DNA from 3 places in the Peribacillus sp. YIM B13481 genome. Region 2 is predicted to be linked to each of the others. Evidence: riboswitches for the same ligand, from Rfam matches in the RefSeq annotation. Region 2 holds a riboswitch; each other region holds the start of a gene.
What was found. A riboswitch is a leader RNA that binds a small molecule or an ion and turns the genes downstream of it on or off. The one in region 2 is predicted to bind thiamine pyrophosphate.
Positions count from the first base shown of each region.

Region 1: another riboswitch for thiamine pyrophosphate. It lies ahead of thiC (phosphomethylpyrimidine synthase ThiC); the one in region 2 lies ahead of thiT (energy-coupled thiamine transporter ThiT).
Region 3: another riboswitch for thiamine pyrophosphate. It lies ahead of ACFX4X_RS02600 (ABC transporter substrate-binding protein); the one in region 2 lies ahead of thiT (energy-coupled thiamine transporter ThiT).

Region 1 covers NZ_JBHZPE010000022.1:45,797-56,136, forward strand. Annotated here, with positions in the region: gene ACFX4X_RS14040 (arylamine N-acetyltransferase family protein) at 1-131, opposite strand, end outside; gene ACFX4X_RS14045 (zinc-binding dehydrogenase) at 276-560, opposite strand; gene ACFX4X_RS14050 (hypothetical protein) at 682-822, opposite strand; gene ACFX4X_RS14055 (manganese catalase) at 1,145-1,987, opposite strand; gene ACFX4X_RS14060 (DUF2243 domain-containing protein) at 2,288-2,806, shown strand; partial or broken gene ACFX4X_RS14065 (cytochrome c oxidase assembly protein) at 2,871-3,561, shown strand; gene ACFX4X_RS14070 (carboxymuconolactone decarboxylase family protein) at 3,675-4,040, shown strand; gene ACFX4X_RS14075 (spore coat protein) at 4,112-4,741, opposite strand; gene ACFX4X_RS14080 (hypothetical protein) at 4,905-5,048, shown strand; gene ACFX4X_RS14085 (DUF3231 family protein) at 5,140-5,649, shown strand; gene thiC (phosphomethylpyrimidine synthase ThiC) at 5,886-7,667, opposite strand; TPP riboswitch at 7,803-7,917, opposite strand; gene ACFX4X_RS14095 (HAD family hydrolase) at 8,033-8,821, opposite strand; gene ACFX4X_RS14100 (histidine phosphatase family protein) at 8,997-9,530, opposite strand; gene ACFX4X_RS14105 (PdaC/SigV domain-containing protein) at 9,633-10,340, shown strand, end outside.
Region 2 covers NZ_JBHZPE010000006.1:98,153-108,492, reverse strand. Annotated here, with positions in the region: gene ACFX4X_RS06380 (dihydrolipoamide acetyltransferase family protein) at 1-51, opposite strand, end outside; gene ACFX4X_RS06375 (alpha-ketoacid dehydrogenase subunit beta) at 82-1,065, opposite strand; gene pdhA (pyruvate dehydrogenase (acetyl-transferring) E1 component subunit alpha) at 1,065-2,177, opposite strand; partial or broken gene ACFX4X_RS06365 (transposase) at 2,907-3,073, shown strand; gene iadA (beta-aspartyl-peptidase) at 3,127-4,311, opposite strand; gene ACFX4X_RS06355 (hypothetical protein) at 4,507-4,815, shown strand; gene ACFX4X_RS06350 (transglycosylase domain-containing protein) at 5,014-7,050, opposite strand; gene ACFX4X_RS06345 (universal stress protein) at 7,350-7,877, shown strand; gene thiT (energy-coupled thiamine transporter ThiT) at 7,962-8,543, opposite strand; TPP riboswitch at 8,650-8,751, opposite strand; gene ACFX4X_RS06335 (cation diffusion facilitator family transporter) at 8,987-9,874, shown strand; gene ACFX4X_RS06330 (histidine kinase N-terminal domain-containing protein) at 10,109-10,340, shown strand, end outside.
Region 3 covers NZ_JBHZPE010000002.1:224,327-234,666, reverse strand. Annotated here, with positions in the region: gene mbcS (acyl-CoA synthetase MbcS) at 1-1,232, shown strand, start outside; gene ACFX4X_RS02615 (amidohydrolase) at 1,379-2,980, shown strand; gene rarD (EamA family transporter RarD) at 3,055-3,984, shown strand; gene ACFX4X_RS02605 (protein-glutamine gamma-glutamyltransferase) at 4,075-4,902, opposite strand; TPP riboswitch at 5,171-5,280, shown strand; gene ACFX4X_RS02600 (ABC transporter substrate-binding protein) at 5,415-6,419, shown strand; gene ACFX4X_RS02595 (thiamine-binding protein) at 6,431-6,715, shown strand; gene ACFX4X_RS02590 (ABC transporter permease) at 6,712-7,494, shown strand; gene ACFX4X_RS02585 (ABC transporter ATP-binding protein) at 7,478-8,218, shown strand; gene ACFX4X_RS02580 (TatD family hydrolase) at 8,237-9,007, shown strand; gene ACFX4X_RS02575 (NAD kinase) at 9,045-9,845, opposite strand; gene sppA (signal peptide peptidase SppA) at 10,050-10,340, shown strand, end outside.

The DNA.
Region 1 (10,340 bases), on a different contig from region 2:
ATGATTGATAAGTTTTCAAAAGGAATGGTTTTCGCTGTCTTATCAAGAATTTCATCTAATTCATCAAATGTCAGCTTCTCATCGTTCTGAAGCCCAATTCTTTTCCTGAATAATGCATTCAATTCATTCATTACGATTCCCCCTTAAGTCCGACACCGATGAAAAGTATCCTGACTCTGTATATATTCATTATACTTTGGCCTTATTTCATTCGCCCCATAATGTTGTTTTCTTTGGCAACCTCCTCCATTCACACACCAAGCAGCTCTCTTTCTTCATTCATTCACCTTTAAGATGATTTTACCTAAGTTCTTATTGGCTTCCATATGTTCATGCGCCCTTTTTATTTCTTCAAAAGGAAAGACATGACCTACGATTGCCCTGATTTCATTTTGGAAGAACAACGGCATGGCCTTTGTAGCGAATTCCGTTAACTCTTTTTTATATTCATCACTTCGGGGAGTTAATAGAGTCCCTTTTAATTGAACTCGTTTTAAGAGAAGTTCCATCAAATTCACCTTCTCGACTACAGTTCCACCTAGAATGCCTATCAGTATCATCTTCCATCAGTCCTTATGCTTTTAAGGTTTTTCTCCCAGTAAGAAGCACCGATGAAATCCAGAATAACAAGCTATCCGGGATATTCATCGCTCTATCAGCTGGCATCACAGCATATTCAGCCTAACCCAATTCTATATTTGCTCCTTCCCCTGTTTCCCCCACATCCCCAGAAACTTCAATCCCTAATATAGGATTGGCCATATAACCGGATTTTCCTTCTCGTGAAACAATATCCGTTCTATTTATTGCAGAGGTTTTCACCTTAATTAAAATTCCCCCTTTTCCGGCATGGGCTTAGAAAAATTTTTGAATAGTAATTGTTCTGCACCACCCGGTTCTTTAACTACTACAGCTTTCATCTATCCCACTCCTTATTATATAAATAGAGACCGCCTTTGATATGGATTGTCTTGAAGTTGGAAACTATGCTACTCCAAAAAATTTCACAAGCAACTATTAAAGTTTTGAGCAACTATATACAGATAATGAAATATGTCCATCATGAAACCGTAACCCTGGTAGAATAAAAAAAGCCGATGTCCCTTTAGGTCCATCAACCTTTTCTTGATGAGTTTTTATCTCTTTATCTATTAAGCGATTGATTTCTATCAAGGTCATTATGCAATTCTGCAGCCGGAACCTTTGGGTTAGGAATCTGCCCTTTTGCAACTGGTTCTGCTACATAAACAAAATCTCCTGTTCCATCTGGGGCACTTCCTGTTGCCCACAGGCCGTCTCCTGATTCATTGCCTTCTGACAAGTTCCAGAATTCGTACGCTTCCGGTTGAGATTCCATTTCCGCTTCAGGAGGGAATGACGCAGGAACGACTACGCCGTTTTTCTCTTCAAGTTCTGCAATGGCCGCCATCCATTGATATTGGTGGTAACGGTCACGGGCTAACATTTTACGGAACGTAGCACGGACCCCTTCATCTTTTGTCATATGATATAAACGGGCCACTTGAAGGCGTCCTTGACTTTCAGCATGCAGATTCGACCGCATGTCCGCTAATAAATTTCCGCTCGCTACAATATAAGATCCGTTCCAGGGAACCCCATTCGAGTTGGTTGGCAGTCCGCCTAGACCGCTTACGAGCAAATGCTGGGGATTGATTCCACCCATGATCGCTGCTATAGCAGGGTCTTTTGCGGCTTCTGCCTGATCTTCCGGAGAAGCGCCATCAAGCAATTGACTAATGAGCGTACAAAGCATTTCTACATGTCCAATTTCCTCTGTACCAATATCCATCAGCATATCTTTATATTTTTCTTCTCCCCGACAGTTAAAACCTTGGAAAAGATATTGCATCATGACAGTCATTTCCCCAAACTGTCCACCTAAAACTTCCTGGATTTGACGGGCCAGCATCGGATCTGGTCGATCTACCTTAACTTCAAATTGCAATTCTTTTTGATGACGAAACATATTAACTCCTCCTTTTATTGTAGTAGGTTTTTTATATAATACGGTTTTTTTTACCCGCTTGCCCATCCTTGAAACATGATTTCAGTTATAACGAACAGGAATTAGAAAAAATTGTTATGTGGTTAAAAAAGATAACTGAACTGAAAGCTAAGGAATATCTAAATTCATGACCGTCTCAATAAATAAGTGTTATTAAAGGTCCATTTCCCCTGTCTATAACCTTACAATACTGGGTAAAGTACAAAGAACCAAATAAAGGAAAAAATACTATATCTAAGAAAACTAAAAGGAGGAAGGAAAATGGATTTCAAGCCCAGAAATCAAAAAGATCAATCTATTTCAAAAATCCGCTATACTTATTCCGCTCGTAATCTATGGTCAGGTTTTCTATTCGGGATCGGACTGGTTGCATTCATCGATGAGGCCATCTTTCATCAGCTATTGCATTGGCATCACTTCTATGACAAGTCCACATCCAATATTGGGCTTGTCTCGGATGGTTTATTTCATGCTCTAAGCTGGTTCGCGACTGTCGGGTCTTTGTTCATGTTCGCTGACCTTCGCCGCCGAAAGGGTTTATGGCTGAAAAGGTGGACAGGGGGAGTATTGCTAGGGGCAGGTTCTTTTCAGTTAGATGACGGTACCATCCAGCACAAGCTCATGCGTCTTCATCAGATCCGTTACAATGTCGATATTCTCCCATACGACTTGATTTGGAACATTGCAGCCACTGTCATGATTTTGATCGGCATTTCCCTTATCATTCGAACTCGGCGCAGCTTACTTAAAATGAAAGCAGAAGGCCGCTATGCACAGTAATGGTCATATTCAAAATGATAATGGAGCTCTCTTTGAATCGATTTTATTAATTCTACCCGCGCTTATTATAGTGATCTATATTGCAGCTGTCGTAATTTCGAGCCGCCGCTATCAAAAATGGCCCTTATACCGTACGTTCTTATGGATCCTTGGCATCATCTGTGCAGCTTCTGCAATCATTGGCCCCATAGACAATCGCGCGCATATGGACTTCACTGCGCATATGGTTGGTCATTTACTGCTTGGAATGATTGCACCCATCCTACTCGTGCTTGCTGCTCCCATTACTCTTGCACTGCGAACACTTGATGTACAATCAGCAAGACGCCTTTCAAAGTTGTTGAAAAGTTGGCCGCTGCGCATTTTAAGTAATCCAACCATTGCTTCCGCGCTAAATATTGGGGGACTCTGGATACTTTATACGACTGGGTTATATGGGTTGATGCATCAAAGTGCCCTTCTACATGCATTAGTGCATTTTCACGTGTTCATAGCGGGTTATCTATTCACTGCGTCTATGATTTATATGGACCCTGCGCCCCACAGGTTCAGCTTCATGTTTCGAGCTATCGTATTTACAATTTCACTGGCCGGCCATGATATCCTTTCTAAATATATTTTTGCCCATCCTCCAAGCGGAAAATGGAGGAATGTTAATGTACTATGCCGGTGATGCCATCGACGTTACACTTATCTGCATCCTATGCTATCAATGGTTCAAAGCCACCCGGCCTAATGGATCACTTGCCTTGTAGGAAGGACGGTTCTATGATTACTTCGGTAAACTCCTGTGTTTCTGTTTAATCGTTCATTGTTTAGCTCATACTAATTTTTGATGAAAAAAATTTAGGATGGAGCTGAATGGAAAATGGAATTTGAAGCTAACAATTCTACTGAAAATGCTCTTCGTGATTATAAAGCTGGAATCGGTGCCTTTACGCATAAAATGCCTGATTTAGCTGAGAAATTCAATTCGTTTACGGAAGAGTGCTTTAAAGAAGGACAATTATCCAAGAAAGAAAAACAGCTTATCGCACTAGGAATAAGCTTATATTCGCAAGATGAATATTGTATTATCTATCATACTAAAGGATGTCTTGATCAAGGCTGTTCCGAACAAGACATTCTTGAAGCCATTGGTGTGACCGCAGCATTTGGCGGAGGAGCCACCATGAGTCAGGCTGTAACCCTCGTCCAGGAATGCATTCAGGAAATAAATCAGATGAAACAATGATAAAGAAGGGATAGGACAATTTGTCCTACCCCTTCTTTCTGTTTGACAAAGGAATCCAAAAACCATGTCATTTAATGACTTATGTTGTTATTTCCTTGTGCGGGTGCATATGAATTCATCATTTGTTGCATATCCTGCTGTGCAAGCTGTGGAACTTGGTAGTAATGATGTTTGTTTTGATATAACGAAATCTCATATGCCATTTCAATGCAGTTCGGAACGGAATCTGCAAACACACGGCGAACCACCGGATTCGTTATTTCAAGCGCTGCCATCGCTTTCATGGATGCTGCAGACTTAACAGCTCCAAGCATCAAGCCTGCAATGCACTCATCTGTAATTTCCGACACGGATTGCAAAGGTTTCTTTGGCTGGGTTGGTGTCAATCCATATATAAAATCATTACCTTGATTCATTTTGTAGCTCTGGGTTGGTTTAGAAGGATCTTGACCCGTTTGGAAGCACTCCAATGAAATATTATATTCATCTTGGATGAACTGATATTGACGATCCAGAATGTCCATCAATTCCTGATCCTGAGCATGCTGACGCAAAAGCATGTAAGTGTTTAAAGTTCCAATCGTTCCCGACAACACTTCATGTACATCGAATACTTCGTGACCACCGTGATTCATTTGTGGGGGAATAGCACCCGTTTGCATGTTCTGGTGTACTTGACCTTGTTGATTTTGATTTTGCATTTTATTTCCCTCCTCGTTTCATCAATGATGTGAACAAGCTTAGTATGTTAAAAACCAACAGGATTATTCAATTTAAACTCTTCCGCCCTACATCATGTTGTCTGTATAAAAAAAGCCTGATGTTCTAAACTATAAACACTTTATATGTATGGGAGGATTTCAAATGACTCATAAATGCTTCTATTGTACTGATGACACGGAAGAAAAAAAAATCCATGTCGTAACATTTCAAGTTACTGACACGGATAGAAATGAAATGCTCTGTGATGAATGTTATCAAGAATGGCTACAAGGAATAAAAGGCTAAATTACCCTCTAACATTTCCAAACATTAACTCATGGATTCAGGATTAGTACAGGGTAACTTAAATGCGTAAAATAGTTCAAGGAGGATGGTTATGGGAATTTTAAGCGGAAACCCAAAAGAAGAGCCTATGCATTACGGAGAGGTATTTGGTACATGGGCATTTCTAACAACAACAAAAGGGTTAATTGCATGTCATCAAACAATGCTCAATCACACTGGTGACAAGGACCTGCATAAATTACTTGTAGAAGTGATAAATCAAGGGAAACAGGAAAATGACCAAATTGAATTATTATTAAAAGAAAATAACGTAGGACTGCCTCCATCACCACCTGAAAGGCCTAAAGCTAATTTAGAGGATATTCCCGTTGGGGCACGTCTTCAAGATCCTGAAATCTCTGCTTCAGTATCAATCGATATTAATGCAGGATTAGTTGCTTGCAGCCAGATCATGGGTCAATGCATCCGCGAAGATATCGCAGTGATGTTCGCACAATTCAATGCAAAAAAAGCAGCATTGGGTGCTCATTTCCTAAGATTAAATTTTGTAATGAAATATCCCCTTAATCATGTTGACTTTATGATTGAATGCCCCACATGATTAAGGGATTAATTCCGATAACGAAAGGACGATTAAGGAATCACTACCATTGCAGACTTTCGATTAAGTAGCACTTTGTACATTGTTGACTATAATCATTTTTTACAAATTCATGATTACAATTCTCCCGAAAAATGTTCAGCTCTCTTTTTAGCTGTTCCAATTGAGTTTCCAACTGTTTCATTTCAACTTTTATCTGGATTACCCGATTCATCGAATTCTCCCTTTCGTCCGAATCATTGATAGATTTCTCCGTCCGTTTTCCTAAATTCATTCGCTTTTTCTTTAAGCCCTTCATCGATTACCGACTCAAAACCCAGGCCCTTTTCTTTTGCCAAATCACGGATGTCCTGGGAGATTCTCATACTGCAGAATTTAGGTCCGCACATTGAACAGAAATGGGCTGTTTTGGCACCTTCAGCCGGAAGAGTTTCGTCGTGATATTCAACCGCCCTTTCAGGGTCGAGAGAAAGATTGAACTGATCTCTCCAACGAAATTCGAATCTAGCCTTCGAAAGGGCATCATCCCGTTTTTGTGCATCCTTATGGCCCTTTGCAAGGTCAGCTGCGTGGGCTGCAATTTTATAAGTAATGACCCCTACTCGAACATCCTCTTTATTCGGAAGTCCCAAATGCTCTTTCGGTGTCACATAACATAACATGGCAGTTCCAAACCATCCAATCATTGCAGCACCAATCGCAGAAGTAATATGATCGTATCCAGGAGCTATATCCGTTGTTAAAGGTCCTAAGGTATAGAATGGAGCTTCTTGACAGACTTCCAGCTGCTTATCCATATTTTCTTTAATCAAATGCATCGGTACGTGACCGGGTCCTTCCACCATGACTTGAACATCGTGCTTCCAAGCAATCTTCGTCAGTTCCCCCAGTGTTTCCAATTCAGCAAATTGCGCCTCATCGTTTGCATCTGCAATGGATCCAGGACGGAGGCCGTCACCTAATGAGAAAGAAACATCATATGCCTTCATGATTTCACAAATCTCTTCAAAGTGAGTATAGAGGAAGCTTTCTTGGTGGTGGGCCAAGCACCATTGTGCCATGATGGACCCCCCTCGTGAAACAATTCCCGTAACTCGCTTTGCTGTTAAAGGGATGTACCGCAAAAGCACACCAGCGTGTATGGTGAAGTAATCGACACCTTGCTCGGCCTGCTCGATTAATGTATCCCGAAAAACTTCCCAATTTAAATCTTCCGCGACTCCATTCACTTTTTCCAATGCTTGATATATTGGAACCGTCCCAACTGGCACTGGTGAATTCCTGATAATCCATTCCCGGGTCGTGTGAATATTCTTTCCGGTGGATAAATCCATTATGTTGTCGGCTCCCCAACGTGTAGCCCAAGTCATTTTCTCCACTTCATCTTCGATCGATGAACTAACAGCTGAGTTTCCTATATTCGCATTTATTTTCACATGAAAATTACGTCCGATGATCATTGGCTCACTTTCAGGATGGTTAATATTTGCCGGAATGATCGCCCTACCGCTAGCTACCTCTTCTCTTACAAACTCAGGGGCAACATTTTCCCTGATTGAAATGAACTCCATTTCTGGGGTGATGATACCTTTACGGGCATAATGAAGCTGGGTTACGTTTTTCCCTTTCATTGCGCGCAATGGCTTTCTTTTCAATCCCGGAAAAATTTCAGCTTTGGATTGTGACTCCACTTTTTTATACCCATTATCTTCGGGTTTTATTTCACGTCCTTCATACTCTTCAACGTCTTCACGTTCCAAGACCCAATTGCGTCTAATCGGGGCAAGGCCTTTATGAATATCAATGGGATATTCTGAATCCGTATATGAACCGCTTGTGTCATAAACCCGCAAAGGCGGATTCTCCTCTTCGCCGAATGCACCTGTAGTGGGACTTAGTTTAATTTCACGCATAGGTACTTTAATATCAGGTCTCGATCCCTCAACATACACTTTTTTACTCCCGGCAAAACTGGACATAATTGAAACGTTCATGTCATTTACTGAATTACTCATCATGATTTCATTTCTCCTTTTTAAGTTCATTTAAAAAGGACAAAATCCAATCCATTTCGCACGAAAAAACCGGATCTCATATTTAAGACCCGGCTAACGTTAGTATGACTACAGAAATGACCAAATGAAATGTCATTGTTTAGTAGATTCTAACTTCCCCACGCTGGTATGAACCAGATCAGGTCCTGAGGGTTAAGAAGCATAAGCGCTTCTCTCTCAGCCCAACTGTTATTGGACACCCCTAGTCTGAATAATTTAATTGATTACAGGGTAACTATATATCACCCTTTTCATTCTGTATATAATTTGAAAGTCCTAATACTTTAGGTCACTCTCTCCAAATTCGTTACTTGGAGAAGGATCACCAATTAATTTTCCAGGCTCTCAAGGATTGGGAAAAGCTCCTCTAAATGCTTGATTTCATAGGTTGGAAGCACTTCATTCCGTTCCTTATCATGGCGATTTATCCAAACCGACTTTATACCTACCCGTGATGCTCCAAGGATATCCGTCATTAAATTATCGCCGACCATCAATACTTCATCCTTATCAAGTTCCATGATCTCCAAAGCATGCTCAAAAATGGAGGCATCCGGTTTACCTCGTCCAAAAGCTCCAGAAATGACGATTTGATCGAAATAAGGAACTAGTTCAGGTGTAATTTCAAGTTTAGTATTTTGGAGTTCAGGAGAACCGTTTGTCAACAATAGCATTTTGTACTTCCCTTTTAATTCATCTAACACACGGAATGATTCTTCATAAATAAATGGCTTTTTACGTCTCTCTGCAGGGAAACGTTCTGCCAGTTCGAGCCCAAATGCCGGGTCATCGATCCCTAATGCCTTCAAGCCTCTCGTCCATGCTTCTTTCCGATAATTTGGTGCAATCACGGCCATCTTCCGGAATTCATCATGATCATCCTGAAAATTTCCCCACAGTCCTTCAAATGGGTTGATTCCGATCATTTGTGTAAATCCATAGGTATCGTAAGAAGAATAAAGCTCACGCGCTTCCTTCCGAACCGCTTCTTCAAACTCGTCGACATTTAAATCATATTTCTCCTTAGCCACTTCACATGTGGCCACAAAAGCCTCTTTTACACTTTTCTGATCCCATAGTAATGTATCATCTAAATCAAAAAAAACTGCCTTCACCAAATTGTCCAACCTCTTTCCCTATTATTGAATTCGTAAAAATTACACTATTACAATAATAAACCACAACCAACGGAAAAAGAATAACTAATCGGAAAAGGCCTGCATCTTTCTTAAGCAAAATGTTCAATATACCAGACTTACCTTCTATGGCGGGAAACCCTATATTTTTGACTTATCATCTTTCGAATACATACAGCTTTCCATTACCGGCAATCTTGAATTTTGGACCGGTGAACCCCCGTCGGATCAGCTCTTTCCTCATATAAACCATTAGGGCGGCATGACTCACGATCAGAACATCCCTTTCCCCCTTTGCAAAAACTTCATCCAATACTTTATTGATCCTTCGTTCGGCGATCTTAATTTCCGCCCTTGTCTCCTTGTTGAACAGCGAGCAGCAGCGAATCCAGATGGCCCAAAGGATGAACGGCAGCTTCACCTTCCCTTTGAGAGGGGGAGAAGGTATTTCCCGCAGCTCCTCCATCCGATGAACCGTACCTGGATAAATATGTTCCGCTGTCTTGACAGCTCTCGACATATCACTGCAATAACATTCCTGCCATTCCTCCACGCCAAGTAAAGTCGTTCCATAAATAATATCCGCTGCATCATAGTCCACAAACCATTGCTTCATATCATCCGCCGTCACAGATTTCCCAGTAGGGAATTCATGTGCCACCTTAAAATGCCGTACTAAACCAATTTTCATTTCTTTCTCCTCTTTAGCTTTTGAATTATAAAATTAACTTTCTATTTGATCCACCAACTTATATAATAGGTAATGTAAAAATTATACAAAGGTGGTAATTGAATGCTATCCAAGAATTTCACTAAGATTTTCCTTGCTGTCGCATTAACTTTTACATGCATCTCTTTTTTACTGATAAAAATCGACTTTGTCTCCGCAGCCACTACAGAAAACGCAACGGTAAACACGAAGAATTCCCCTTTATCTGTTAGAAGTGGTCCCGGCACCAGCTATAAAAAAGTAGGATCGTTGGAGAAAGGGAAAGCCGTAACCGTTTATTCGAAAACAAAATCCGGCTGGTCGGAAATTCGGTACAATGGAAAAAAAGCCTATGTATCTACTAAATATTTAAAATTTAGCAATGTGAAGATAACCAAGAAAAAGTATAAAAATATTAGTGACTTGTCGTATCCGCAAGTATCAGGACTAAAAAATAAAGCAGCTCAGGATAAAATTAATCAGGTGTTAACTAAGCATGCCAAGGATGCCTATTCCTTTTATCTGCAAGCAAAAAAGGATAGGGAAAAAGATAAAAATGAGGAATGGTGCAAAGAATCCCCATACACTTGCCAGTATAGTTACAGTATTTCGTATAAAGTGAAATTCAACCAGGATGAAAAGCTAAGCATTCTTATTGACGATTACTCCTATAGCGGTGGAGCTCATGGAATGGGATACACAACATCCTATAATTTTAAAGTGTCTTCCGGTAAACAGGTGAAAATCAGTGAAATCCTCACATCCAAAGTGAAATATACGAAGGTGCAGAAA
Region 2 (10,340 bases):
TTCTCCTTCATGCATCCCTTCCCCTACATCAGGAAGTTTAAATTCCATCATGCGTCTTCCTCCTTTTCCCTTAATTATCAATTAAAATGAAATCGTCTCCACTATTCCTTGTTTTACCCGGTCAACAGTCGGTAGATAATGATCTTCTATTGAAAACGGCGGAACCGGAACATCAAATCCTGTTACACGCTTAATCGGAGCTTTCAGGTAAATAAGAGCTTCATCATTAATGATGGAAATAATCTCCGCACCTAATCCGGCAGTCTTATGGGCTTCATGGACGATTAATGCACGACCTGTCTTTTTAATGGATTGCACGATGGTATCCCTATCTAAAGGGTATAATGTTCGAAGATCAACCACTTCACACTTCCAGCCTTTTTCGCTTTCAATCTTTTTCGCGGCATTCAATGCCTCCCTTAACATAGCCCCCCATGCAAAAATCGTCAGATCGCTTCCCTCCTGGACCACTTTTGCTTGACCAATTGGTATACGATACATTTCTTCGGGAACTTCTTCCTTAAAAGCACGATACAATTTAGTCGGTTCCAAAAAGATTACCGGATCAGGATCTTCAATTGCGGCAATGAGAAGCCCTTTTGCGTCGTATGGATTACTGGGTGCAACTACCTTTAAACCCGGAGTATGGGCAAAGAAGGTTTCGACACTTTCGGAATGAAGTTCAGGTCCTCTGATTCCAGCACCATATGGCGTACGGATTACGAGGGGCACGCTAAATTGCCCACGAGTCCGGTATCTCATACGGGCAGCATGGGAAACGAGTTGCTCGAATCCCGGATAAATAAAGGCGAGGAATTGAATCTCCACTATGGGCAGCAGTCCGTTAAGGGCTAAACCAATGGCAGAGCCGATGATTCCGGATTCAGCTAATGGCGTATCCACAACTCGATCTTTTCCATACTTTTCATAAAGCCCTTCCGTCGATCGGAAAACTCCGCCGTTCACTCCAATATCCTCACCCAAGATCAACACACGATCATCATGACCCAGCATTTGGTCCTGCGCTTCCGTAATAGCCTGGAGCATCGTTAAACTTTTGCCCATTATTTCTTCACACCTTTCTTTAAGATTTGGTTCAATTCCTGCTTCTGTTCCTTTAGGTGCCATGACTCCTCAGCATATACATGTTTAAACATTTCGAGCGGATTGGATTTCGGATAACCTTCCGCCTTTTGGAGGTGAGCATCTATCAGTTCGTTGAATTGTTTTAACACCATTCCTTCCTGTTCTTCATTCCAGTAACCCTCTTTATTCAAATACTTTTTAAGACGCGTTATCGGATCACGATTTTCCCTCCAGAACGTTGAAACTTCGTCCTGATCGCGATATATGTTCGGATTGTCTGCAGTAGTATGGGCACCATAGCGAAAGGTTATGGCTTCGATTAAAGTAGGTCCTTCACCTTTAAGCGCCCTTTCGACAGCCTCTTTTACAGTCAGCCATACTGCAAAGATATCATTTCCATCCACTCGAACCCCATGTATGTCATAAGCAGCAGCACGCTGGGATATAGTTTTAGATGCTGATTGCTTTTCAAAAGGCACACTGATCGCATAGCCATTATTTTGGCAGAAAAAGATTGTCGGGGTTTTATAAACACCTGCAAAATTCAGTGCCTCATGAAAGTCCCCTTCAGAAGTGGCACCATCACCAAAATAAGCAATGCTTACATTCTTTTCCCCTTTAATTTTACTTGCCCAAGCCGTTCCTACCGCATGAACCATTTGAGTGGCAATGGGAACACTAGGAGGTAATATCCTTTTACCTTCCGGACAAATTGAACCCTCAAAATGTGCCATCCAGTATAGGAAAACACGATACAATTCCTGTCCATGAATGATTGCCGCTCCATGATCACGGTATGTGGGAAACATCCAATCACCTGCCGACAACGCTAAAGCGCTTCCTGCCTGGGATGCCTCCTGTCCTTCGAAAGGTGCATAAGTTCCCATTCTGCCTTGGCGCTGGAGATTAATTGATTTACGGTCAAATGTTCTGAGCAGTAGCATGCTCTCATACATCTTTAACATCAATGATTTATCGATTTTCCCATCAATCGTTCCAACTATTTCTCCGTCAGGTGTCAATACACGAAACATTTCCGGCTCACCTTCATTTGAATACGCTTTCATTATTGGGTTTCCCGTCTTTTCCATTTCATTTCTCCCCTTAAGATAGATTTGTTTCGCAAACTTACCAAGGATTTGAACAGTCATGAAATAACAGCCCAAAAAGTTTTCATTGGTCTTTTATGTCTGTGAATAATTACTGTTTCATAAACTACATTTGCTTATATAAAAGGATAATACATCCAAGATTTTAATAATATGTTAAATAGAATGAATTTTTCGTATATTACCTTTATTTAGAATGTGTTTTCTTATATCTCACCTTCATTTTGAAAATAATCCCGATTATGGAAAAATCCAATGTAAAACCAGCGGGTTACCGGCAAGTTTGGGGATAAGCTCCGACCTTTTCAAGTCACTTGTTAGCTAGCATCCATTCAAGGGCTGCCTAAATAAAACAAGTACATCCACTATCATCAAAATCAGGATCGAGCACAAAAAGACCCATAATAATCATGGGTCTCAGACTGTTGACAAACTCGATAAATAATTGAGTTTGTCTACGTTTTTTTATGGCTTGTACAATTTGAACGTTGATTGGAACGTAGGGCACTCCCTTTCCGTGGGCGCTCCTCCCTCGGCTTGCGCCTGCGGGGTCTCGCACCTTCCGTTTCATCAACTTTGTTATAAAATTAAAATCTTTTGCCTACAGTCTTTATTGTTTAAAATAGAAGCATAAAAACTTGGGGTGATAAGGATGCTTCCAAACATGATTCTAATCAGCGAAATCAACTTGAAATGATTACTTTAGATTAACTGGTGCCAGCGAACCATTTGGTTCGAAAAGTGGAGGCCGCCATTGACTTCGCATTCATATATGACTTGGTGAAAGATATGTATTCAGAGGTAGACGCCCAAGTACTAATCCAGTTATTTTAGTTAAACTGACATTTATTCAATATACCTTAGATATTCGCTCGATCGAGGTTTACTTTACCAACAAGATTTCATTTTTCCTTACCCCACTACACGGGTATTAGAAAGATCTATTTTCAAATGTGCCTTTCACGACCGCTTCACCATCTTTGACCATGATTTGCCCCATCGCGATAACCCTATTTATTTCTAACGTTTGTTTCTTCAATATGATGATATCGGCGTCATTCCCTACCTCAAGCCGGCCCTTCTTAGTGAGGTTTAAAATATTTGCCGGATTTTCCGTCACAACTCGTATGGCATCGGCAATTGATACTCCATCCTCGATGACCGCATCTACGACAGAATCATATAAGGACATGCATGTACCAATGTTCAAACCGCGCAGGTTGCCACTGCCATCGAAGTCAGGCAGGCTTGCTTGCCCATCTGAAGTTAAGGTGATCTGCCTGATATCTACCCCTTCTTCTAGTGCTCTCTTTATTGCTGTACTTGCTTTGACCTCCCCTTCTTCAAGGAACTTCTTGATCGTACTTGTCGTAAAATCAATAAAACCCCCTTTTTTTGCATATTCCATCCCTGCTTTGAATAAATGCGGATTTCGATTTATATGTGTAGGGTAAAACTGTGTGATCGGTATTTCCGTTGTCTCGACAACTTCTTCAATTACCTGCAAATGGTTTTGACTGTCGCCGACATGAATGTTGACGATACCGCTTTTCCCGGACAACAGACCTCCATTACGCGCTTGAGAGGCCAATTTAGCCAGTTCAGCTACAGTCGGCTGTGAAGAACGATGATCGGCAATGGCAATTTCGCCAACACCGATAATTTTATCCACAAGAATCAAATCATCTTCGATCTTACCGGTTAACGTCTTGACTGGAACTTGATAGGAACCAGTCTGAACGAAGCAGCTAATACCTTCTTCTTCAAGCGCTCTCGCTTTAGCGAGCAGTGCTGGCATGGTCCTTGTCGTCCCATCTGTTCCGATGACCCCTACCAATGTCGTTATACCCGCTAAAGTGGCATCTGTTAATTGGATTTCTGGTGTCCTCGTTTTAAAGCCCCCTTCCCCACCTCCGCCGATAATATGTACGTGAGCATCTATAAAACCCGGAACCACAATTTGGCCACTCGCATCAATCACTTTCATTTCAACGAACTCTGCAGGGACATCAATCTTGTCCTCAATGAAACCAATTTGCTTTCCAACCAAGAGAATATCTTTTTGGCCCATATATTCCGGACCATAAAGCTCCCCATTTTTAATAAGTGTTAACATAGTTCGTTCCCCCTCCAAAAATTGAAATTTTCAAATAGGTTTCAAAATCTTTCACTCGGGTAAATATACAACATGACCCGCTAACAATTACATAAAAAGGACCAAACATACTTGTTCATTTTAAAAAGTGTTGTAGCTGAATTGACATCTTGATTATGCTTTTCCAAAAGTATAAAAACAAAAGGAGTAAACGACATGAATAAAGTGATTTCTTCTGATATTAAAACAAATAAAAGATTATCCATGCGACAAATCATGAACCTATATCAAGTTACAAAAGAATTTAAAGGGAATATATATTTTATCTGCAACCATAAATTGGTCGATGCCAAGAAACTTTCGACTTTCGTATCCTTTGTGCTCATTCTTCAAGAATGTGCAACCATGAAAGTCATACTTGAAGGCGAGAATGTACATGCCATGCTAGAAAAAGTACAGGCTATTTGTAAAGAAAATCATAAAAGTGCATTTGGATTCCAATTGAACCAAACCGTTAATATTTAAATGATTCCAACTACGTCATGAAGAGGGTGTATAGAAGTGAGAACCATTTTAATGGTGATAGGCGCAATCGTCGTAATCGGCATAATAGCAAATCTCATTTTTTAATGAATGATGAAAGACTGTCAATGATTGACAGTCTTTTTTTTTATGCTAATTTATTGGAAAGTACGAGCGTGCCATGCTCCCATTTCATGAAAATTACCACGGCACATCCCAATCCCTCCATTTTTTCAAACCATTCCGAATTTCTTTTCCTTTATCAATCCAATATTGCTTCCTTTTGTCCTCCTCTTCTTTCTTTACCTGTTGCTCAGCTATAACTGCCTGTTGTTTAGCTATAAGCGGTCCGATATCTTGAGTATTAAAAGATTGAGATGCTTGATTCTGTAATGCTCTCGACATTATTTTTTGAAAGATGATTGCAGTTCCCTGACTGCTGTGTGTCGTTAAATAATGCTTTTCATCCGTTTTATCATATCCAGCCCATACTGCACCGACCAACGAAGGTGAATAACCGATGAACCATTGATCTTTAACCCCTGATATTCCTTCGATGGGAACTTGTGTTGAACCTGTTTTACCTGCTATTTCATAACCCGACACAGCTGCGTTTTTCCCTGTGCCATATTCCACTGTACCAAGCAACATGGAATTCATTTTATCGACGACGCCTTTAGAGGTTACTTTGGTGCTTTCCTTTTTCCAGGCGGCTACCTCTTTTCCATCATTATTTTCTATTTTTACAATGGCATGGGTTTCCATACGTTCCCCGCTGTTGGCGAATGCTGAAAAGGCTCCTGCCATCTGAAGCGGGGACACACCTTTCTTCATCCCTCCTAAAGCAAGCGAAAGATTTCGATCATCCTTTTCATAAGGAATCCCAAACCGTTTAAGAGAATCCAGCCCCTTATCGATGCCAATCTCATTCAAAAGCCAAACCGTTGGTACATTCAAGGAATTCATCACCGCTTCATACATGGGTACTTCTCCTTTATATACACCGCTCAGGTTTGTTGGCTCATATTCCCCAAAGCTCATTTTTTCATCCTTCAAAGGGGCAGTGATACCGTATCCCTCTTCAACCGCTGGAGTATAAACGACAAGTGGTTTAATGGATGAACCTGGAGATCTTGTCAGCTGGGTTGCCCGGTTATATCCCATAAATTGATGCTTTCCTCTCCCACCGACAATTGCCCTTATCCCTCCTGTTTTAGGATCAAGGAGGACTGATCCACTTTGAACCATTTCTCCTGTACTCGTTCCAACTGGAAAATTGGCTTCATTCGCATACACGGATTCTGTAGCCTGCTGCATGGATTGGTCCAGTGTCGTGTATATTTTATAGCCCTTTGAAAGCAGGTCCTCAAGCTTTATTCCATATTTGCTTGATGCTTCCGATAAAACATGATCCACATAATAAGGGTACTTCCCTTTTAATGGATCGGTTTCCTTCTCCCCCATGAGAAGTGTCACTGTATCTTTTTTTGCAGCCGCTGCTTCATCCTTCGTCAAATAACCATGTTCCGCCATTTTAGAAAGAACCAAATTACGCCGCTTCACTGCCCCGTCTAAGTTCTTATATGGATCAAGTTTGGATGGCAAGTTAATGACACCTGCCAGCAAGGCTCCCTCGGCAACGGTCAATTCAGAGACCTCTTTGGAAAAGTAAATATTTGCGGCCTTTTTAATTCCCCATGCCCCATGGCCAAAATAAACTTGATTCAAATACATATCCAGAATTTCATCTTTTGTATATTTATCTTCAACTTCCTGGGCCAGAAAAAACTCTTCAATCTTCCTCTTCAGTGTTCGATTCGACTCCAGCATCGTAATCTTCACAAGCTGCTGGGTAAGTGTGCTCCCTCCTTCAACAACACTTCCGGCCTTCGCATTTTTAATCAGCGCTCGCAAAATCCCTTGATAATCTATGCCGTGATGTTCATAAAAACGGTGATCCTCAATGGAAACCACCGCTTGTTTCATATGTTCCGGTATTTCATCTATCGAAACACCTTCGGATTTATTTGCCGTGATCGTGCTGGCAAGATTTCCATCCCGATCATAGATTCCTGTTGGTTGCTGAAGAATATTTTGAAGATGGCTTATATCTGCAACCTGTCTGAAATAAAAAAGTGAACCGGCGCCTAAAACCACAATCACCAATATAATAATTAGACCTAATTTCACTAACCCTCTCATTTGTACCCCCATTTTCCAATCTGCGACATGTTTCATTAAAAATATTTTACCCCTTTTATTAAAGAAAACTCGTCGATTGACTAAAAGGCCTAAGCTAAGTCGCCTTTTCTTTAGCACTATACCCGGGTATCGGTTTCCTTGCCGATGATACCCCCTTCACCGAATGAAAAATAAGCCCGCCACTAATTGAAGGACCAGGATTTCATCCTACCATTTTTAATAATGACCGTATCTATCCTTTACCCGTAATTTGCGATCAATATACCGATTAATGGCGTGAAACCCTTAAAAAGTGGGTATAACACTTTAAATACTTATAAAAGGGGAGAGATGGCATGAAAAAAAATTTAAAACATATTGTCGTCGCTTTTGATGGAAATGAAGAAAGTAAACGTGCCGTGGAATATGGAGCAACATTGAAAAAGGCCTTTCCTGAGGCCGAGCTGACCGTAGTTCATGTCCTATTTGATAAGGTTGAGCAGCGTATCATGGGAAACGCCTCGGCGCCGGGGTTTGTACCGGCTGCTGGATTTTATGTGGATCCCGTCCAGACACACCCCGTCGTTGAAGTCGAACAACCAGAAATTCAAATGGTCAATGACACCCCTTCCGCCGTTGAGAGTAGTGTTCAGAACGCAGAAAGTAATACGTTGAGATTGCTAAGTGAATGTCAAGTCAAGGGGAAATTCGAGATATTGGAAGGACATGCGCCAGATAGCGTATGTGAATATGCGGCAAGAACTGCTGCCGACCTCATCGTTGTAGGCAATAGCGCTAAAAGCGGTTTGGAAAAATTCTTTCTTGGCAGTACAAGCAGCTCCATTGCGAAAAACGCACCCTGTTCGGTATTCATTGCAAAATGAGGATTGAGCCGTTTCGCCCTGTAAGACTCAATTTGCTTAATCTCCGAAAAAAGCCGAATTCTTTATAGAATCCGGCTTTTTTTGTTAATAGGCTTTTTTCAGTAATACACTTGAAGCAGCCGAATATAACATCATCACCACAAGGGCCGATAAAATAAAACTGATCAGCATATAAGTCCCATTATAAATGAATGAATAAATCACTACTGGCTGTCCTTTTGGAGCTGCAGAGCCAAAAAACACGATTCCGGATATGAAATGACACAGAAACCTCAGAAAACTGCCCAAAAACATGCCGCCAATCCCATACCACTTCGCTTTGGAACGCTTTTCCTCTTTATAGCTATTTACAAACTTATTCATGAATACACCGGATATCCCGACAACCGTAAAGGCAAGATAATAATCAATGAAGCCTTGAATCGGCGTGCTGATCCATGCTGTACCACTGACGATCTGCAAAAGCCCAAGTAACAATCCGGTTAACATACCACCTTTGATGCCCCACCGATATGCCATCAGAAAAATCGGTACCATGGCTATTGAAATCGAGCCTCCTTGCGGCCAGATTCTTGAAAAAATGAATCCAGAAACCAAATCCAGTAATAAAGCCAGTGAAGCAAAAATGGCAACCTCTGTCATGAATAACGTTTTATTTTTCATCATGTCTCTCCCTTCTCCAAAAATGAAAAGTGTCCATGAGTTCCCTCCCTGCCAGATTTTGCACAAACAAAAAAGCAACACCGGGGCGGTAGTGGATGCCCAGTATTGCTTGTATCCAAAACCACATCCCTACGCAAGTGTTAACTATCAGGTTCATAGGGTCTGAACTCAACCGTTCACTCTCAGCCTTTTGGCTCCCCTTGTGGAAGTATTTAATTTTCGATCCTCGGTTAGAATATACTACTAGTTTCTATAAAAGACAACTTAAAGAAAATGTCATATCATAAAAACTTACCACTCCCATATTTATGGGGGTATCCTTTCTTTTAACCAACTTCAATACACCTGCAATTAACCAGGTTAGATGGCTAAATGCAACAACTTTTCTATAGACTCACTAAGGTTTGTTTTGATATCTTTTAATTTACACCGGGGAGGGATTAGACATGGATAAACATTCGATTTCAGCTGAAAAAGGCGCATACATAAGCATTGCCGCTTACATATTCTTGTCTGCTCTTAAATTGTCATTCGGTTATTTCGGTGATTCTAAAGGGCTTTGGGCAGATGGTTTAAATAATACGACCGACATCATCGCTTCCATAGCCGTATTGATTGGTTTGAAAATTTCGAAGAGACCTCCTGATGATAATCATTCATATGGTCATTTACGGGCGGAAACCATAGCCTCGCTGGTAGCTGCCTTCATCATGATTACCGTGGGCATCCAGGTTGTTTACAGTGCTATAGAATCCTTCTTCCAGCAAGATTCAACAACCGTTCCAAATATGCCGACCGGTTATGTCGCTCTTTTCTCTGCAATCTTCATGTACGGAATCTACCGTTATAACTTAGCGTTAAGTAAAAAGATCAACAGCTCTTCCATCTACGCCGTTGCACAGGATAATCGTTCCGATGCCCTTGTCAGTGTTGGTGCTTTTATAGGAATCATCGGTACTAAGATGGGAATCCCTTGGCTGGATGCGATAGCTGCTGCTGTAGTAGGGATCATCATCTGCAAAACGGCCTGGGATATCTTCCGTGATGCATCCATCTCTTTAACCGATGGTTTCGACGAGCAGCTCCTGCAAAAGATCGGACAAACCATTATACTGACAGAAGGTGTTAAGGACATGAGTGAAATTAAAGCCCGTATGCACGGAAGTGAAATCCTGCTCGAAACTACCGTACATGTTAACCCTCTTTTGACCGTCATCCAAGGTCACGATATTACGGTTAAAATCGAAGAGAATCTTTTGAAGGAATATAACATCCAGCATGTGATCGTTCACATTGAACCATATGCATTTAATAAAAAAGGTAACCGTCATTAACTTTGCGGATACCTTTTTTTATTATTAAATCCTGCAATTCCTTTAATAAAACTGTGTCAAAAAAAGGTATTTATCGATTAATTGCCGAATATTTATCCAATTGACACATGTGTAAAAAACATTAATCTGTTATCATAAAAGCAAAATAATTATTTTAATATTTTGTATTTTATTCAAATAAATTAATTTCTGGGTCGAAAGTAAAATTCATTTTCCTACATTATGGAGGGCAAAATGGTATCTAATCGAGAAATGACCATTCACTTTTTATCTTCTCAAAAAAACAGCATCATTTCCAAATGGAAAGATCAGTTGCTCCATTTATCGGACGGATATATGGGGTATTTTAAAGGGGAAGTGGAAAATATTTTCAATCTGCTAATGGATCAGCTTGGGAAATCGGATACTGACATAGACGATGTACTGAAGGTCGTAGGTGAAAAAATTGCGTGTGATCGAGTTAATA
Region 3 (10,340 bases), on a different contig from region 2:
TCAGTTTTCATGAATATACTCATGAATTGAATGAAATAGAGGGAGCGGAAAGCCTTCTGAAGTTTTCAATCGGAAAACGAATGGAAAATTGGCTGGATTTGAATGAGCTTGCCGATGATGAATCCGATCAGCTGCCAATGGCCGACACGAAGAGTGAGGATATGGCGTTCTTATCGTATACTTCCGGAACGACAGGTAATCCAAAAGGGGTTGTCCATACACATGGATGGGCTTATGCCCATTTAAAAACGTCTGCTGCAAACTGGCTGGGCATCAGCGAAGGGGATGTGGTTTGGGCAACGGCAGGCCCAGGGTGGCAAAAGTGGATCTGGAGTCCGTTCCTGGCTGTATTGGGAACGGGTGCAACAGGTCTTGCCTATCATGGGAAGTTCGAGGCGAAAAAATATCTTCAGCTGCTTCAGGGATACAAAGTGAATGCGTTATGCTGCACACCAACCGAGTATCGGTTGATGGCAAAGGTGGATAACCTTGATGACTATGATTTATCCCATCTTCATAGTGCAGTATCAGCGGGAGAGCCTTTAAATCAAAAAGTGTTCGAGGTCTTTAAAAACCATTTCCATATTGAAGTGCGCGATGGATATGGACAAACCGAAAATACCCTTTTGGTAGGTGTAACAAAAGGCATGGATATTAAATTGGGCTCCATGGGCAAACCGACTCCGGGCAACCATGTGGAAATCATTGATGATTCCGGTAAACCCTGTTCTCCTGGTATAGTCGGGGATATTGCCGTACATATCGATACACCTGCTCTTTTTAAAGAATATTTTAAAGATCCCGAGCGGACATCGAAGCAATTCCGTGGGGACTATTATATCACCGGCGATCAGGCGAAAATGGATGAAGATGGTTATTTCTGGTTTGAGGGTCGAACTGATGATATCATCATCAGTTCGGGATATACCATTGGACCGTTTGAAGTGGAAGATGCACTCGTTAAGCATCCATATGTGAAAGAGTGTGCCGTTATAGCAAGTCCTGATGAAATAAGGGGAAATGTGGTCAAGGCGTATGTTGTCTTGATGGATGATATCGATCCGGACAGCCAAGATTTGATCAAAACGCTTCAATCGCACGTAAAAGAATTGACTGCTCCATATAAATATCCAAGGAAAATCGAATTTTTAGATGAGCTTCCCAAAACGACATCGGGTAAAATCAAACGGGTGGATTTACGGAAAAGGGAAGAAGCACTACTTAATAATTAACGAAAGCATTTCCGTCAGCCCCCGGCTGACGTTTTTTTATTAACAGAGGCTTGCATAATCATAAATATGGGAATCCGTGAATTGAGATGGTACACTTACTGCATATCTGAAGGGAAAGAATCATTTAATAAGGAGTGTAGAGCGGGATGGGAACGTTATGGTTCAATGGGGCGATTTATACGATGATTAAAGAAAAAGATCAAGTGGAGGCACTCTTCACTGAAAAGGGGGTAATTGTTGATACCGGCAGCATTGACTATTTAGAACGTAAATATGCCGGCAATATTTCCAGGGAAATCGACTTAAAAGGACAAACGATGCTGCCAGGGTTAGTGGATAGTCACCTTCATTTGGTCGGGCATGGTGAAAGACTGCTTCGTCTAGACCTCTCTTTGATGGATAGCAGGGAGTCCATCATGAATGCCTTGAAGGAAAAGTGCTCAAAGACCCCTGCTGGAAAGTGGATTGTTGCCGAAGGGTGGAATGAAAATGAATGGCCCAGTCCTGAATTGATTTTACGGGATGAGCTTGACGCGATATCGACAGAACATCCCATCGTATTGAAAAGGATCTGCCGCCATGCCTTGGTGGTCAATTCCTGCGCCCTTTTGGAAGCGGGTATTAAAGAAGATATAAAAGAACCGTCAGGCGGGGTGATCTGCCGCTATCCAGAAGGTCGTTTAAATGGTTTATTTAAAGAAAACCAGGCGCAGAACCTGATTTTAGACAGCCTTCCTGGCATTGACCAAGAGTATATCGAAAACGCACTCATAGAGGCCATAGAAGACGCATATAAGCTAGGTTTGACTGGCGGACATACTGAAGACCTCCATTACTATAATGGCTTCCTTCCGACATATCAGGCGTTTAAATCGGTAATCGAGGACAGGGAAATGGCCTTTCGCGCCAATTTACTCGTCCATCACGAAGCGTTAGAAGAAATGCTGAAAGCAGGCGGCAGCTATCAAGAAGGTACGCGATATATCAAGTTCGACAGCATGAAGATATTTACCGACGGCTCCTTAGGCGGACGCACAGCCCTGTTAAGCGAACCCTATGCAGATCAAAGGGATACGAACGGTGTCGCGATATTCACTGAGCATGAGCTTCAGGAATGGGTGAAAAAAGCAAGGGATGCCGGAATGCCGATTGCTGTCCATGCCATTGGCGATCTCGCTTTTGAATACGTCTTGAATGCAATTGAAGCCATCCCCCCAAAAGAGGGACAGAGGGACCGGCTCATCCATGCGCAGATCGTCCGGCCGGAGCTGCTGGAGCGGGCGGCAAAACTGCAGGTCATATTTGATATCCAACCAGGTTTCGTCACGTCCGATTTTCCGTGGGTGGAAGAAAAGGTTCCAGCCAATCTATTGGATTCCTCCTATGCCTGGAAAACCTATTTGAATATGGGCATCATTTGTGCAGGAGGGTCAGATGCGCCTATAGAGCCATTAAATCCAATTTTGGGCATCCATGCTGCTGTCACAAGGACGAAAATCAACAGTGAGGACAGTACCGTATATGGCTTGGATGAAAGGCTCTCCGTTCATGATGCCTTCGCACTTTATACAAAAGGGAGTGCTGCAGCTATCGGCCAGGAAAAACGCCGCGGTCAGATCATCAAAGGGTACGATGCAGATTTTACCGTGTTTAATCTGGATGTCTTTGCTGTTGTGCCGGATGATCTCCTGAAAGTTGAGGCGGTCATGACGGTCATAGATGACAGAATCATGTATGATAAAAAATAACAGTTGCAAAAAAAGAAATGGATACGCAAAATAGTTAGAATTCGATAAAGGAATTAATGGAAAGAAGGCAGGTTATGAAAGTGGATGAACAAAAAGAAGGGGCGATCTATGCAGCCCTTTCTTATATGATGTGGGGAGTCGTGCCAATTTACTGGAAGTTCCTTCAGGGAGTCGGAGCTACAGAAATCTTGGCTCAGAGGGTATTATGGTCTTTCGTCTTCATGCTGGTTTTATTGATGTTCATGAAAAAACGACAAGCGTTTCTTGATTATGTCAAAAACATATTGGGAAATCCCAAACTCTTTGCGGCGTTACTAACGGCCTCACTGCTCGTTACAGCTAATTGGGGAGTGTTCATCTGGGCCGTTAACTCAGGACGGATCCTTGACACGAGCCTTGGATATTATATCAATCCGCTAGTCAGTGTACTATTGGGAGTGATAGTTTTAAAAGAAAAATTGAGCGGGGCACAGATCATGTCGTTCCTGCTTGCAGGAATCGGGGTCTTGATCCTAGGCATTCATTTCGGTACGATCCCGTGGGTCTCTCTTGTTTTGGCCATGACCTTTGGATTATACGGCCTGGCAAAAAAAATGATCAAAGCCGAATCGGCGATCGGGCTGACGCTCGAAACGATGATGGTAACGCCTCTTGCCCTGGGTTACCTGATATACTTGATGAACCAATCAGAAATGCAATTCTTTACAGCAGGAAGCACAAGCTTGCTGTTGGTGGGCGGTGGGATTGTTACGGCCTTGCCTCTTTTATATTTTGCAAAGGGGGCGGAGAAGATCCCGTTATCGATGCTTGGGATTTTTCAGTATATCGCTCCGACCTTATCCTTACTGATCGGGGTATTCGTCTATCACGAAAGTTTTACAAAAGCGCATCTTTTAGCCTTTTTGTTCATATGGTCAGCCTTGGCTGTTTATACACTATCCATTACGAAATGGGGTCAGGCAAGTGCACGCAGGTTTAAAGGCAAAGGGAACATCGGTGCGTGAATAAGAAAAAATGCTTGGTGGTTCCATCCCCAAGCATTTTTTTTGCCTATATTTAAAGAAACCGGTTTTACGGCAGGAGAATTGCTTGAGTCATGAAAGATAAATCCTCGGACCTATTTCAGAAACAATCAAATCAGATAGGCTGACAAGACCGTGAACGGGCTTTGCACGGGAGATAGTTGGTTGGAATTGTCTATAGTAGGAACTATCCAGGCTAATGATATGCTTTGTCAGGAATGCTGAGATGGCGGCATTCGGCTTTCTATTGCTATTTAGTTCATCGATGATACCCTGTGCATTGGTAATCCCGATCCTGTGGCCATAAAAGAGGTCTTCTCCTAATAATATTGCATTCTCACCTTGCCATTCAGGTGTTTCCTCATCGTGATCAGGGTTTTTGAAGTAAAGGCAATCCCCTGGTAAATAATCCGTTCCTTGATGAACATGAAGAGCCATATTCTTCGGAGGGCGCCAGTCATATAGAAATAGGCTTGAAAAAAGATAGTCGAAATTCCTAGGGCCGATTAAATCCAAAATGGCCTTTAAAAAAGTGACGACTATCGCTGTACCGCATTCGAAAGCGTAAAGCGTTCCATTCAAGAAAATGTCCAGGAGTGCAACATGAGGGGCAATCCCTGGCTGAAGGGTAAAAGTGCCATCCTTTGAAAGGCGCCAATATTGTTTATTGGATGCCGATTCCTCAAGTGTGGAAAATTCTGCATCACTTTTATCCAACGCAAAAGCTGCCTCGATGACTCGGTGCCTCAGTTGTATATCGAAATTAAGGTATCCAAAGCTCCGATATTCAAAAATGTTAGAATCTTCCGCTAGCAATTGGAGAATTTCAAGCGATTTAGCAGATGCTATACCTGGTTGGATGTGACTGACATCTAATAATTTGTGATTAATCTTTATCATGATCATATCCACCTTTTGCTTTTGAAATTAAGGGCTTATAAAACCAGTACACAAAAAATGTCCACAGGTTATGCTCATTATATGAATACCTGCAAGGAAATGACTCTTTGAACGTGTCAGGCACGTAAACGAGAATGATTGGAATGGCATGATGTTTTGCTAGATATCCTTTAACGCAAGGGAAACCTTTCCAATTAATGAGAAGAAGCAAATTAGTATTCCTTTTTCCCCATGAATTGATATAATGGGAGAGAAAAGTTCATATGTGCGAGAAATGTAGGGGGGCCAGTACTGCTGGCTGAGATTGCGTCCTTTAGATGCTGACTCTTTGAACCTGATCTGGATGATGCCAGCGGAGGGAACATATTATTACTGACTTTCTGTTTTGTATGTTAAGCGTCCGAATTCATCTTCGGGCGTTTTTTGTTTTTTTACCGGTATTGGAATGGACCCTGGCGCCTCATTATGGTTTCGGCATATGGATCTTATATGATGTGTAGGAGGATAATAGTTTGAATAAATTCTTACCACTGTTAACTTCGTTGTTCCTTTTGGCTGGATGTGGGGCAGGCGGAACTAATGAAAAAGAAGAATCATCTAAAAAAGAAGGCAATAAAGAATTAAAAAAGGTATCGGTCGTGCTTGATTGGACACCGAATACAAACCATACAGGATTGTATGTAGCCAAGGAAAAAGGGTATTTCAAAGAACAAGGTCTGGATGTGGAAATTATCATGCCAGGCGAAGCTGGAGCTGATAAACTTGTGGCTTCAGGGAAATCTGAATTTGGCGTGAGCTACCAGGAGGGCATTACGCAGGCCCGCGTGCAAGGCGTTCCGATTGTTTCGCTAGCTGCTGTCATCCAGCATAATACCTCTGGATTCGCTTCACCTGCGGCAAAAAACATTAAAACTCCCAAGGATTTTGAAGGGAAAACGTATGGTGGCTGGGGGTCTCCAGTTGAAAAGGCCATTATTGATTCACTTATGAAAAAAGAAAATGCCGATGTAAATAAAGTGGATATAGTGAATACAGGGGACACAGATTTTTTCACTTCGGTTAAAAGGGATATAGATTTCGCCTGGATTTATTATGGGTGGACAGGTATCGAGGCTGAGTTGCGGAATGAAAAGCTTAATATGGTTTACTTAACCGAATACTCTGATAAGCTGGATTACTATACGCCTGTTTTGACAACAAATGAAAAGATGATAAAAGAGGATCCTGAGACTGTTAAAGCATTCGTTCATGCAGCTTCGAAAGGGTACCAGTTTGCAATTAAGAATCCTGATGATGCAGCGGACATATTAATTAAGTCTGCACCTGATCTAGATCCAAAACTAGTGAAGAAAAGCCAGGAGTGGCTTGCAGATAAGTATCAGGATGATGCTCCGCGTTGGGGTGAACAAAAGCTTGAAATCTGGAAGAATTATAGTGATTGGATGAAGGAAAATAAGCTTCTTGAAGGTGATTTCAATCCTGAAAAGGCATTTACCAATGAATTTTTACCAAAATAGGAGGAAATACAATGGCCAATTCATTAATTAGTATACAAATCATTCCTAAAGGGGAAAATGTCATCCCCATGGTCGATGAAGCAATCAAGATCATTGATGAATCAGGTGTCAAGTATGAGGTTCACCCGCTAGAAACAACAATGGAGGGTGAGCTATCCGAGCTTTTTGCCGTGATAGAAAAAATGAATGTAAGAATGATTGAATTAGGCTCGCCGAATGTCATTTCCCAAGTGAAGATACTATATCAGCCAAGCGGGATTACGATGGATACGTTAACGGAGAAATATCGGGCATGATCAAAAGGGGAATTTGGAAGAAGGGGGCTCCCTTCTTTCTTTTATTATGTTTGCTGATAGTATGGGAGTCAATGACAGTCTTATTAAAGGTTGAAAAATGGCTGCTTCCCGCTCCATCAGCCATTTTCATTGAAGGAATTGAGTCGTCCCGTAATCTTTTTGGACACCTTATATCAACAACTGAGCTTGCGTTATCGGGTTTTCTTATTGGAAGCTGTATCGGTTTATTGATTGCTGCAATCTTACACCTATTTCCAGGTGTGAAGGACGCGGTTTATCCTCTGCTCATACTCTCGCAAAATATACCAATCATAGTTTTGGCACCGCTTTTAGTGATCTGGTTTGGCTTTGGCATGCTGCCTAAGTTAATTGTGATTTCACTCGTATGTTTTTTTCCGGTTGCGGTTGCTTCATTGGACGGTTTTCGCCAGACACCTTACGAACTTAAGCATTATTTCAAGATGATGGGAGCGGGGAAAAACCAGTTATTTTGGAAGCTGGAACTTCCCCACTCGATCCCGTTCATTTTCTCAGGCCTAAAAATTTCGGCCACCTATAGTATAATGGGTGCGGTTATTTCGGAATGGCTTGGGGCTAAATCGGGGATTGGTGTTTATATGACGCTCGCTTCCTCCGCGTTTCGGACAGATCGGGTGTTTGTTGCCATTTTCATCATTATGGGAATGAGCCTTCTCTTTTTTGGAATCATCACATTCCTGGAGAAATATTTAGTTTCATGGAAGAGAAAGGAGGGTGAAAGGGATGATGCTGGAAATTAAAGATGTCTCCTTTGCTTTCGATGGTAAACAGAATATTTTAGAGAATATGAATTTCCATGTAGATGATGGGGAATTTGTCACAATCCTAGGACCATCTGGCAGCGGTAAAAGTACGTTGTTCCACTTGATAGGCGGTATTTTGAAGCCGGATCAGGGCATCATTTCGTTGGATGGTAAAAAGATAAATGGCTTTAAGGGCCATATAAGCTATATGCCGCAGCAGCCATCCCTTTTACCTTGGAGAACGGTGTTGGATAATGTTTTGCTTGGAAGTGAGCTTGCTGGGATAAGAGACAAAGAAATGGCAAAAGCCCTTTTGTTGAAAGCTGGATTAGAAGAGTATGTGAAGGCATATCCGCATGAATTATCTGGGGGCATGAAGCAAAGGGCCGCTTTCATTCGAAGCATCTTAAGTCGACAGGACTTGATGTGCCTGGACGAACCCTTTTCTGCTCTGGATGAACTGACAAGATTGGAAATGCAAAAATGGCTGTTGTCTGTTTGGGAACAAAATCGGAGATCTGTGCTTTTTGTTACCCACAGCATAGATGAAGCGGTTTTCCTTTCAGATAGAATTTATGTGTTATCAGCAAAACCGGCTGCTGTCATCAAAGAAGTGAAAGTTCCATTTCCAAGGCCAAGAAGTGAGGAACAATTTCTAAGTGATGAATTTTTAAATTTGAAGAGAGAATTATATGCCGCACTAAAGCCAACCCTTTCTTAAGTCAGGAGGAAATTGAAAATGAAGATCATCGACAGCCATATCCATTTGGATAGGTATGATGAAAGTGAACAGAAGCAGATTCTCTCTGATATGGAAAAGGTGCATTTGGAATCATTGGTGACAGTTTCCATGAATTTAACCTCTTCCATAAACAATGACCAGCTTTCACTCAAAGATTCACGAATTAAGCCTGCCTTCGGCTTTCATCCCGAGCAGCCCCTCCCGAGTAAAGAGGAAGTGAACGAATTATTGTATTGGATGCGGGAACATCGTCATAATATGGTTGCTGTAGGTGAGATCGGACTCCCGTATTACTTAAGGCAGGAAAATCCCAATATGGATACGTCAGGTTATGTAGAGATACTGGAAAGGTTGCTGGCTTTTGCTAAAGAGGTTGAAAAGCCGGTTATCCTTCATGCCGTCTATGGCGATGCCCCCATCGTTTGCGACCTTTTGGATAAGCATCAAATCACAAAGGCACACTTTCATTGGTTTAAAGGTGATATCAGGACAGTCGAAAGAATGGCCGAAAAGGGGTACCGCATTTCGATTACACCTGATGTTTGTTATGAGAGGGAAATACAGGAATTGGTTTTTGCATACCCACTTAAGCTGATGATGATTGAAACGGATGGCCCATGGCCGTTTGAAGGGGTTTTCAAAGGGAAATGGACGCACCCGGGCATGATGCATGAAAGTGTTCGTCAAATTGCTTCGATTAAAGGATTGCCAATTGAGGATGTCTATGAAATCCTTTATCAAAATACGAAAGATTTTTACCATATATAAAAGGTACCGGACATATCCGGTACCTTTATTAGTTAGTTCAAAGAAAGGTCCTTTTCACCTTTTCCCAAAAGGAATTATCCTTAAGCTTAACGGTCTTGATGACTTTACCGCTTAACCGGACCTTGACCTTTTCAACATGATTGATGCTTAATGCTTCATTGTCCATTCCGATGATCGGGTAGCTTGGCCCGTTTTGTTCAAGGTGGACGGTCAACGTCCTATTGCCGCTTAGGATGAATGAAGAACCTAGGGTCCGATAGGAATTATTATTGATGGATGCGAGCTCGCTCACTTGAAAACAAGGGAGAAGCGGATCCACAACGGCCCCGTTTACCGATTTATTATAGGCGGTGCTTCCGGTCGGGGTCGCAATGATGATTCCGTCGCCGCGAAAAGTTTCAAAATGGAGTTGATCAATGAAAATATCCATGATGAACGTTTTGGTTATGGAAGTCCGGATACTGAGTTCATTGAGGGCATAAAAGGAGGGCTGATCGTCCAACTGGATATCGATGGTTGGATATTTACGCACCTCGATTTGCTCTCTTGTCATGGCATCGATCATTTTATCCGTGTCTTCCAAGTGGAAATCGCAATACATATTCAAGTTACCTGTGGTGGAAATGCCTGCATATAAACAATCATCCCTGAACCCGGTTTTACGGGCTGCCTGCAGGAATGTGCCGTCATCACCTATGCTTACGATGATGTTGGCCTTTGTGAAATCTTGGATGACTTCATATGAATGCTGTTTCGCTAAGTCCGATAAGTATTCGATCTTGTTAAGTATTTCTGTATTCGGTGCATGGAAAAAATAAATATTCCTGCGAGTGTTCATCATGTTCCCCCCTAGTATGATTGGTGATGAAAGGGCTTTCTTTTTCCTGTTCAGGTAAATGCAGATCGTGCAAAATGCACCAATGCATTTCCAATTAGAGGATTATTTGCTACAATTTTATATGTCTAGTTTATCATGGAATGAAACATTAATGTATGCAGTTCGTATGATAAGAAGGATACATATATTTAAGGGGGAAAACAGATGAATGGAAAACGTTGGGCGGCACTTGGAATTGCAGCCGTTTTATTTTTTGTCTCTATTGCTGTAGGGACGGCTACAACTCTATTTACAGCGGATACGGAAAATATCATTGATGAATTATTTGCTTCTGAAAGTGCATTTAACGAGGAAGTCATAGAAGGCGATGATTTTTCTAATGTTATTGCAGTATTCGATGTAGAGGGAACGATTCAAGATACAGGAGAAGCTTCATTACTAAGTTCAGCAACATATAATCACCGTGCCTTCATGGATAAGCTGAAGATGGCAGAG